Linked DNA regions of Draconibacterium halophilum. The protein of the gene in region 1 binds, or shares a complex with, the protein of each later gene. Links are inferred from orthologs where the notes say so. Each region holds a gene or a part of one and is shown on either strand. Other genes may lie near its edges.

Region 1 (5,706 bases):
CTTGTCGTTGATAGCGGGTTAAATCTTTAATATAGTTGAAATTACGATCCTTCATCGATTAATCTGTTAAGCTGAGTTGCAAATTTAAGCTAATGCTTCTAAAATAAAAAGAATAGTCTATTTTTGTTTTGTATTCTATTTATATGATAGTTGAAACAAGGAATATCACGAAATTGTTTGGGAAACAGAAAGCACTCGACTCGATTAGTTTTACTGTTAACAAAGGCGAACTGGTAGGTTTTTTGGGTCCGAATGGCGCCGGAAAATCAACCACCATGAAAATCATTACCGGTTTTCTGCCACAAGATAAAGGCGACATTTTGATTGATGGGCAAAAAGTATCGGGGCAAAACCTCGAATACAAAAAGCAAATTGGCTATTTACCCGAACACAATCCGCTGTATACCGACCTTTATGTGAAAGAATTTTTGGAGATAACAGCGGGATTCTACCACCTGAAAAATAAGAAACAACGTGTTTCAGAAATGATCGAGTTAACCGGACTTGGAATTGAGCAGCACAAAAAAATACGTGCCCTCTCAAAAGGCTATCGCCAGCGTGTGGGCTTGGCACAAGCATTAATTCACGATCCGTCGATATTGATTATGGATGAACCAACAACCGGCCTCGACCCCAACCAGCTGGAAGAGATTCGGGCACTGATACGCGAGATCAGCAAAGAGAAAACGGTAATTCTGTCGTCGCATATTATGCAAGAAGTGGAAGCCGTGTGCAACCGCGTGCTTATTATCAACAAAGGAAAAATTGTTGCGGATGGCGATATTAAGGATGTAAAAGCCGGAATCAATATCCAAAACCAGGTTGTTATTGCCGGGTTTAAAGAAAAGGTCTCGGAAGAACAGCTAGTACAAATACCCGGCGTAAACAGCGTTACCATAAATGAATTGGGCTGGGAAATTGAAGCCGGAAGTGCAGCAGATATCCGTCAGCACATTTTTCAGTTTGCCGTTGATAATAAGCTCACATTGCTTACCCTTTTTGAAAAACAACAAAACCTCGAGAACGTGTTCCATCAGCTTACACGGTAAATCAATTCGTACAACAACGGCACTATAAATGCATCCTGAAGTTTCAGTAATACTACCCTTTTTTAACGCCGAACTCTCCTTACAGCGTGCCATCGACAGTGTTTTGCAACAAAGTTTTACCACGTTCGAACTGCTTTTGATAAACAACAACAGCACCGTCAAAAGCGAAGAAATTGCAAAACAGGCTGCGCAAAACGATTCGCATATAGTTTTACTAAACGAGAAAACACCCGGGGTAGCCAATGCCATGAATTGCGGATTAAAAAACGCCCGTGGCCGGTTTATTTCCCGAATGGATGCCGATGATGTCGCTCATCCCGAAAAACTACAGAAACAATACAACTACCTCGAAAATAATCCGTCAGTCGATTTTGTGGGCAGCGAAGTTGAATATGTTCCACACATTGAAGAGAATAAAGGTTTTCGGCGATTTGTAGATTGGGTGAATTCGTTTCATACTCCTGAAGAAATTAAACTAAAGCAGTTTATTGAGATTCCGGTAATTAACCCGACCATATTTTTTCGTCGGCAGTTATTTGAGAAATATGGTGGCTGCCGCGACGGCAATTTCCCCGAAGATTACGAAATGCAATTGCGCTACCTGAGCCACGGAGCAATAATGGCTAAACTGCCCGAAAAGTTGCTGGAGTGGCACGACTACTCCACCCGGCTAACCCGCACTGATAAGCGATATTCTACCGAAGCTTTTTTTCAAACCAAAGCCGTTTATTTTAAACAGTGGTCGAAGAAAAACAATCCGTTTCACCCCAACATTTGGATTTGGGGAGCCGGTCGTAAAACCCGCCAACGGAGCGCTTTCCTTCAAGAACACGGGCTGAATATTGAGGGTTATATCGACATAAAAAAAACCAAACCCGATGCTATTTTTTATAAAGAACTTCCCCAACCCGGGAAGCTGTTTATTGTGTCGATGGTAACCAACACCGGTGCCGGAGAAAAAATCAGAGAATTCCTCCATCAAAGAAATTATTGTGAGGGGAAAGATTTTATTTTGATGGGCTAATATGCTCAATCTCGTTATTAAGAACAATTTTAAACAAGTTCTTTTTTATTCAAAATAAACCTATTACATTTGTTGCCGCTACGTGGAAAGATTTGAGATTGATTGCAACCACAGGAAAAAAACGCTAAAACAATCGCATTTTTCAATATCAATCGAACATCCCACAGTTTTATATTTAATGTTTAATGTGCTGATTAAATTCAGTTTAAAATGGGATTTTATGAATTATTTATTTACAAGCGAATCAGTATCGGAAGGCCACCCGGATAAGGTAGCCGACCAAATTTCAGACGCACTACTCGACCAGATACTGGCTTTTGATGCCAACTCGAAAGTGGCTATCGAAACCCTGGTAACAACCGGGCAGGTTGTTGTTGCCGGCGAGGTAAAATCGCAGGCTTATGTTGATGTGCAGGAAGTTACCCGAAACGTAATTAACCAAATTGGTTACACTAAAGCGGCGTATCGTTTTGATGGCGATTCATGCGGCGTATTAACGGCCATTCACGAACAAAGCGACGATATTAACCGCGGTGTTGACCGTGAAGAAAAAACCGAACAGGGTGCGGGCGATCAGGGAATGATGTTTGGATACGCCTGTAAAGACACCGAAAATTTTATGCCCTTAACACTCGACCTGTCGCACAAAATTTTGCAAGAACTGGCTGTTATCCGTCGCGAAGGAGAAGTGATGACTTATTTGCGCCCGGATTCAAAATCGCAGGTAACTGTTGAATACAACGACTCCAACGAGCCGGTGAAAGTGCATACAATCGTAGTATCGACACAACACGATGAGTTTGATGCCGACGAACCAATGCTGGCAAAAATTAAGGAGGATGTGATCAACATTCTTATTCCGCGTGTTAAAGCTCAATTATCAGAAAATGTTCAGGCTTTATTTAGCGACGACATTATTTATCACGTTAATCCAACGGGTAAATTTGTTATTGGCGGGCCACACGGCGATACCGGGTTAACAGGCCGAAAAATTATTGTTGACACTTACGGCGGACGCGGAGCCCACGGTGGTGGTGCCTTCTCGGGAAAAGACCCGTCGAAAGTTGACCGCTCGGCAGCTTATGCATCGCGCCATATTGCCAAAAACCTAGTGGCTGCAGGTGTTGCCGACGAGATTCTTGTACAATTGGCTTATGCTATTGGTGTTGCCCAGCCGGTAGGTGTTTTTGTAAATACTTACGGTCGTTCGAATGTAAGGGTAAGCGACGGCGAAATTGCTGAAAAAGTAAAAGCTATTTTCGATCTTCGCCCGGCAGCCATTGAGGAACGATTAAAACTGCGCAACCCGATTTACCAGGACACTGCTGCTTATGGCCACATGGGGCGTGAACCCCAAACCGTAACAAAAACTTTTGAATCGCCATACAGTGGGAAGGTTACCAGGGAGTTGGAGTTATTCACCTGGGAGAAACTCGATTTTGTTGACCAGATTAAAGAAACTTTCGGATTATAGTTCCGAGGGTGAGTATTAATATACGCCTAAAGGACGGTACTTGTGCCGTCCTTTTTTTTACTCAAAATTTTGCATAGATGTTGCAGTTTCAAAAAAAGGTATTATATTTGCATCCGCGTTCAGAGAGACATTTCATTTGAAATAAAAATATATTGCGGGATGGAGCAGTTGGTAGCTCGTTGGGCTCATAACCCAAAGGTCGTAGGTTCGAGTCCTGCTCCCGCTACTCAGATAAGCCAGAGGAATTTTTCTTCTGGCTTTTTTTTAGTTAAAATCCACCTGACATGTATACGGTTTGCAGGATCACATGGAATTCCTAAGTTTTTTACCAGAGTAGTATTAATGTTGGTGGAAAGTATTGGAAACAAAACCTAAAACAACCGGTAGCGATTCGCGCCAATAAGTCCAGTTATGTGCTCCATCGCGCACACGATATTCGTGTGGAATATTTCTTTTTTTAAGTTGAATATGAACTAATGAATTTCCCTCGTATAAAAAGTCATCGTCACCACAATCAATAAACCATTTTACCGATTCTAATTCTTTCTCAGGTTTCGTTTTAACCATTTCAAGAACGCTGTAGTTTTCAAACCATTCATCTTTTTGTTGATTGGTAGCTTCAGCCATGCCACGGCGTTTCAATTGATTATCAACATCTTCTCGGGTTAACGGCCCCGTTGAAGCACTTAATGGGCAAGCCGATGAAAACAAATCAGGTCGGTGTAATGCATAATAAAAGGTGCCACCACCTCCCATTGAAAGTCCTGAAATTGCCCGGTAACGCTTTTCTTTTCTTATACGATATTTCTCCTCTACATGTGGCATTAGTTCATCAAAAAAGAAATCTTCATAGCGCCAACCATTGGGTGTATTGGTGTAGCCCATTTGCTTGGTATCAGCATCGGGCATAACCACAATCATTGCAGTGGCAAGGCCTTCTGCTATCGCTTTATCGGCAATGTGCTTAATCTCTCCAAATTGCACCCACCCGGTGTGGTTGTCGGTAGCACCATGCAGCAGATAAAGCACTGGGTAACTCCTTTCAGAGGTCTCGTAATCGGCTGGCAAGTAAATAGCGTAGTTACGCTCCATGCCCAAAATTTCGCTTTTTACCTTGAGGTTATCCAATACTTTTCCTCCTTGGGCGAAGCTTAAAAACGAAAAAATGGTGAATATTAAAAGTAAATTAAGTTCTTTCATTGTTTTTTGGAATCATAATTCTTGTTTAAAACTATTATTTTAAATCGTACCCACCTATAAAAATGCACTTAATTCTTTTTACTGATCCTCAAACCGCCTATTATAAAACAACCACAAATGATGTGGAAGTATGCGGTTAAACTGTATTTGACGCATACAGAGGCAAGGACAATAAAAATTTTGTGATGTATCCCGGAAACTTTTATGGCTTCATTTTGAGGCTTCGCATGAATTAAGCCTCTTTCATAGGCATCACATCTAAGAAAAGGACAAATATTTGAATAAAATCTAGTCTAATTCTGTCTTTACCATCCTTACAAAATACCAATCTGTCGATAAAATCGCACGGTTCTTCTATTACATTTTCGCAACCGCTGTTTTGCACTTAGATTTGAATCAAATTAAAAAAGCAAAAGTCATGAAAACAAAAATTAAACAAGTAACAGCAGCAACAGTAATCGTTCTTTCTTTAATGGTATTTGGAATAAATGCAACAGCAACAAAACTTACAGTTTGCGAGACTGTTGACTCATCACTTCAGTTGGAAGACTGGATGACAGATGAAACAATTTGGAGCACTGCAAATAAAAATGCATTCGTTCAGGAAACAGATGCAAGCATGGAAATTGAAGACTGGATGACAAACGATGAAATCAGGAATGAAAATTACAGTTTCGTGACAGAAACGGAAAGCTGTCTTGAGATCGAAAACTGGATGATCAGCAAGAATACCTGTCTGGTAGTTGAAAAAGCAATTGAACCGGCATTGCCACTTGAAAACTGGATGATCGATGCGGGAAACCGGGATGTTAATGATTCGATGAAAGGATCGGAACTGGCATTTGAAATTCCAACGACAGAGTAAGCCTGTTGCAAAAGTATTCCGGTCTTTAATCAGACCGGAACACTCGCCCTAACCAAAAAGGGTTTACTATGAAAAAATGCCTACACAGCCTTTG
Region 2 (4,442 bases), 3.9 Mb from region 1 along the record:
ACTGCCTGGTGAAATTCATTTTCCCCCGGAGTTCTGTGCTCCAAATTCGCGATGAATTCATTTATATCTGTTTTCATACGATTAAAATTGTTTAATTATGAAGCATCGTATGCAACTCGCACTGTAACTATAAATATTAATGTGACGAATCTACATGCTCGTTTCATAAGGTTAAAAATTAGATGACATCCAAAGTATGGCTGCCTAATTAAAAATCATATTCTTTTATGAACTTTTGCAATCAATAAATTATTGTTTGGCAAAGGTAGAGAAGTAAAAAAATAAATAACAAGCTTTTCTAAAGATTTGCACACACTTATTAAACGCTGACTACCAACCTCTTACAGCCCAGTAAAAAGATGTTAAAAAACACTCTGTGACGGAAGTCAGTATTCCAGACAGCATTCACTGAATAACCTCAAAAACAGGCAATTGTAAGTATTTATACACTCAAAGTATAAATTCTTAATTGTTGTATTTCAGAAACTTAATAGCTTGTTATTTAATAGTTGATTTTTCTATCAAAGTATTAAAAAGCATAGTTCGGTTTCAACCAAAACTTAAAATCTTTGGTTTGGCGGCAATTCTTTTATAAAACAGGAGTGCAGATTTTGAGCCAAAAAAAAGCCCTTCTCAAAAAGAGAAGAGCTTTCTATATCATTTATTCTGAGCTGATTTTTACATCATGCCGCCCATGCCGCCCATTCCTGGACCACCACCCATTGGAGGCATAGCAGGAGCATCTTCTTTTTCTTCAACAATTACTGTTTCAGTAGTTAAGAACATACCGGCAATTGAAGCAGCGTTTTCAAGTGCAACACGAGTTACTTTTGCAGGGTCGATAACACCAACTTCGTAAAGCTTCTGGTATTCATCAGTACGGGCATTGTAACCGTAATCGCCTTCGCCGTCTTTCACATTCTGAACAACTACAGCACCTTCTTTGCCAGCGTTAGCTACAATCTGACGCAGTGGCTCTTCAATGGCACGTTTAACGATTTCAACACCTGTTGTTTCGTCGTCGTTGTCGCCTTTTACATTTTCCAATGCAGCAATTGCACGAACGAAAGCAACACCACCACCAGGAACAATTCCTTCTTCAACAGCAGCACGAGTTGCGTGCAACGCATCGTCAACGCGATCTTTTTTCTCTTTCATTTCCACTTCTGAAGCTGCACCAACATAGATAACAGCAACACCACCGGCTAACTTAGCCAAACGCTCTTGCAGTTTTTCTTTGTCGTAATCAGAAGTTGTAGTTCCCATCTGAGTTTTGATCTGGTTAACACGGGCAGCAATAGCTTTTTTTGCACCGGCACCGTTAACAACAGTTGTATTTTCCTTATCAACAGTAATTTTTTCGCACTGACCCAACATATCAATTGTAGCCTGCTCCAGTTTCATACCTTTTTCTTCGGTAATAACTGTACCACCTGTCAGGATGGCAATGTCTTCCAACATTTCTTTTCTGCGATCGCCAAAACCAGGAGCTTTAACAGCACATACTTTCAACGAACCGCGCAAACGGTTAACAACCAAAGTTGCCAATGCTTCGCCATCAACATCTTCTGAAATGATCATCAACGGACGACCACTCTGAGCTGTTGCTTCCAATACCGGAAGAAGGTCTTTCATTGTACTAATCTTCTTGTCGTAGATCAAAATATATGGATTCTCCAATTCTGCAACCATTTTTTCAGCGTCGGTTACAAAATATGGAGAAAGGTAACCACGGTCGAATTGCATACCTTCAACAACGTCAACGTAAGTATCAGTTCCTTTTGATTCTTCGATTGTGATAACACCTTCTTTGTGTACTTTTTTCATCGCCTCGGCGATTAATGATCCGATAACACTATCGTTGTTTGCTGAAACTTTTGCAACCGATTCGATTTTTGCATAATCATCGCCAATAGTTTGAGCCTGGTCAGCAATACTTTCCACAACAGCCTTTACAGCTTTGTCGATACCGCGTTTCAGATCCATTGGGTTAGCACCTGCAGTTACGTTTTTCAAACCAACGTTAATGATCGATTGTGCCAAAACAGTTGCCGTAGTAGTACCATCACCAGCGTCGTCGCCGGTTTTCGAAGCTACTTCTTTAACCATTTGCGCACCCATATTTTCATATGCATCACTCAAATCAATTTCTTTTGCAACTGTTACACCGTCTTTAGTAATTTGTGGTGCACCAAATTTTTTCTCGATTACCACATTACGACCTTTTGGTCCTAAAGTAACTTTTACAGCGTTAGCCAATTGGTCTACACCGCTCTTAAGCAAATCGCGTGCTTCAATATCGAATTTAATTTCTTTAGCCATCTTTATGATTTTTACTTTTTGAAATTAGTTAATGTATAAAACGTCAGACTGCGACATCAACAAATAGTCTACTCCATCAATGTTCAACTCGGTACCTGAATACCTACCGTAAAAAACAATGTCACCAGCTTTTAATTCCATTGGCTCATCTTTTTTATCAGCACCTACTAATACAACAGTACCAACCTGTGGTTTTTCCTTTGCTGAATCAGGGATTATGATTCCACTCACTGTTTTTTCTTCTGCTTCCTGAGCTTGAACCAGGATCTTTCCAGCAAGAATTTTACCTTTTAAATCTGCCATTTTGTTTTCGTTTTTTATGATTAAATATTTTTTTCGTTTTAACGCACTTTCAGTATCATATTTTATGCCAATTAATAAATTGTAACGTAGTATTAAAAAACAAAGACAAAATTACATCGAGAAGTTTTCGATTGCCCCCAAGAAACAACAATAAGCCCTGACTTACTGGACCTTATACAATTGTCAGATTTTATGACATGGTGGCAGAACAATGATGGGATTTTCTGTTTTTAACACCTATAAATACCAATATGTCTTTTTATTCGCCCTTTCGCAACTATAACTTTACTTTTATCGTATTTATTAAAGTGAGAAAACACGAGCCAAAGTACCCTGTGGTAGTAACAATTAAAACAAGAAGCCATGAAACTCAAGAATTTATTTCTAATTGGGGTACTATTTCTATCTCTGCCAGCCTGCCACGAAGCAGATACAGACTACCTCACAGAAACCACGCTGATCGTCGATATCCCGACAAAATCCTATTTTGCAGAAGGTAACCAAACACCACAAACTTATCGCTTCAATGGTGTTGGAGTTTTTTGTCTGGGTTATAGCAATGAAATCAAAGAGTGTCCCGGAGATGTTGTTCAGATTAATCCGGGCGAGGGCTCTACCATTTCGTTTGACGCCCTGCAAAGCAACGAAACTATTGAAGAACTCCAACTCATCATCTCGTACAAAACACAAGGCGATGCCGTGTATCAACAAATCCAATCGATAGATTTATTGCAGGATGGAAGTTTCTTGAATAGTAATACGCACACATTGGTTTTGGATAATGTTCTGTCTCCACTAATCAATCAGCTGAACGAAAATCCACATTATTATATTTCGATCGAGATAAAGGGAATGGCGAACTTTAATCTTTCATCAACCGCTCAATTGAATGTTCCCTTAATTATCGAAAGTGAATACCACTCACCGCGGTTTACCTTATAAAAATCGTGGTTAATTAATAATTCTACTGGCAAATAGCCTGGCATTCGATACAATTAAAGCGAAGAATGCCCGGCCATTAACCATTTTGGTTCTTCCATTATGGAAATTAGCCAACTTTAATAAAACATACTTACGTATTGACTTTCAATACCATTTTTTGTACATTTAAGGCAAATACACCAAACAATAACACAATGCAGTCAAAAAAAACAATGGCCAACCACAGTTTCGACATGCTTACCGAGTCGAGTGAGTTTATGAATTTAGTTTTAGATAATATTACGAATTGTGTTCTTCTGCTCGACAAAGACATGAGGTTACAGGCATTTAATAAGGCACTAAAAACAATTTTCTCTAACAAAGCCGACGAGGATCTTTTATACATGCGTTGTGGCGAAGCAATCGGATGTGCCTATCAGATTGAAGAAGCAAAAGATTGCGGAAAAACTTCAAAATGCTGCACTTGTGAATTAAGGCTGGCAGCTTTTGATTCATATCTGAACAACAGTATCATATATAAAAAACATATCCGACGCCCTTTTTTTACCCAAAATGGGGAACGCGAAATGAAAGACCTTCAATTTTCAACCCGGCAATTCTACTTCAGAAAAGAGAAGTATATCATTCTTATTATTGATGATATTACAGGAAAAGTCCCACCATCAAATGTACCCGAAGAAAAATAATAGTGAGAATTGAAAAACTGACCATAAAAAAAGCCGTTCAAAATTGAACGGCTTTTCTATATATCATTTTTATGAAATCCTAATTTTCACCACCTTCATCTTCCGCAGCCGGAGTTTCTTCAGTTGCAGCCGGAGGCGTTGTTGGGAATGTTGGCACCTGAGTAGGATCAACAGCTGTTTCAATCTGCT

What was found.
Region 2: the proteins of metK (region 1) and groL are in contact, whole or in part, in a cryo-EM structure (PDB 8P4O), measured with the Escherichia coli proteins. The link is inferred for Draconibacterium halophilum from one-to-one orthologs.

What each region holds. Positions count from the first base shown.
Region 1 is NZ_CP048409.1:608,871-614,576, reverse strand. What follows is about bases 1,422-4,420. They hold metK (methionine adenosyltransferase), read left to right. Parts: upstream 1,422-2,293; coding sequence 2,294-3,547; downstream 3,548-4,420. Other genes in these bases: G0Q07_RS02270 (alpha/beta hydrolase), read right to left, coding at 3,887-4,420; G0Q07_RS02285 (glycosyltransferase family 2 protein), read left to right, coding at 1,422-2,073. Also shown: ispG ((E)-4-hydroxy-3-methylbut-2-enyl-diphosphate synthase), read right to left, coding at 1-55; gliding motility-associated ABC transporter ATP-binding subunit GldA, read left to right, coding at 144-1,049; more of G0Q07_RS02285, read left to right, coding at 1,078-1,421; more of G0Q07_RS02270, read right to left, coding at 4,421-4,747; G0Q07_RS02265 (hypothetical protein), read left to right, coding at 5,166-5,612. UniProt on the Escherichia coli protein: Catalyzes the formation of S-adenosylmethionine (AdoMet) from methionine and ATP.
Region 2 is NZ_CP048409.1:4,498,165-4,502,606, forward strand. The notes cover bases 1-2,862. They hold groL (chaperonin GroEL), read right to left. Parts: upstream 2,323-2,862; coding sequence 679-2,322; downstream 1-678. Other genes in these bases: gdhA (NADP-specific glutamate dehydrogenase), read right to left, coding at 1-77; G0Q07_RS18355 (co-chaperone GroES), read right to left, coding at 2,347-2,625. Also shown: G0Q07_RS18360 (hypothetical protein), read left to right, coding at 2,989-3,567; G0Q07_RS18365 (hypothetical protein), read left to right, coding at 3,762-4,253; preprotein translocase subunit SecG, read right to left, coding at 4,333-4,442.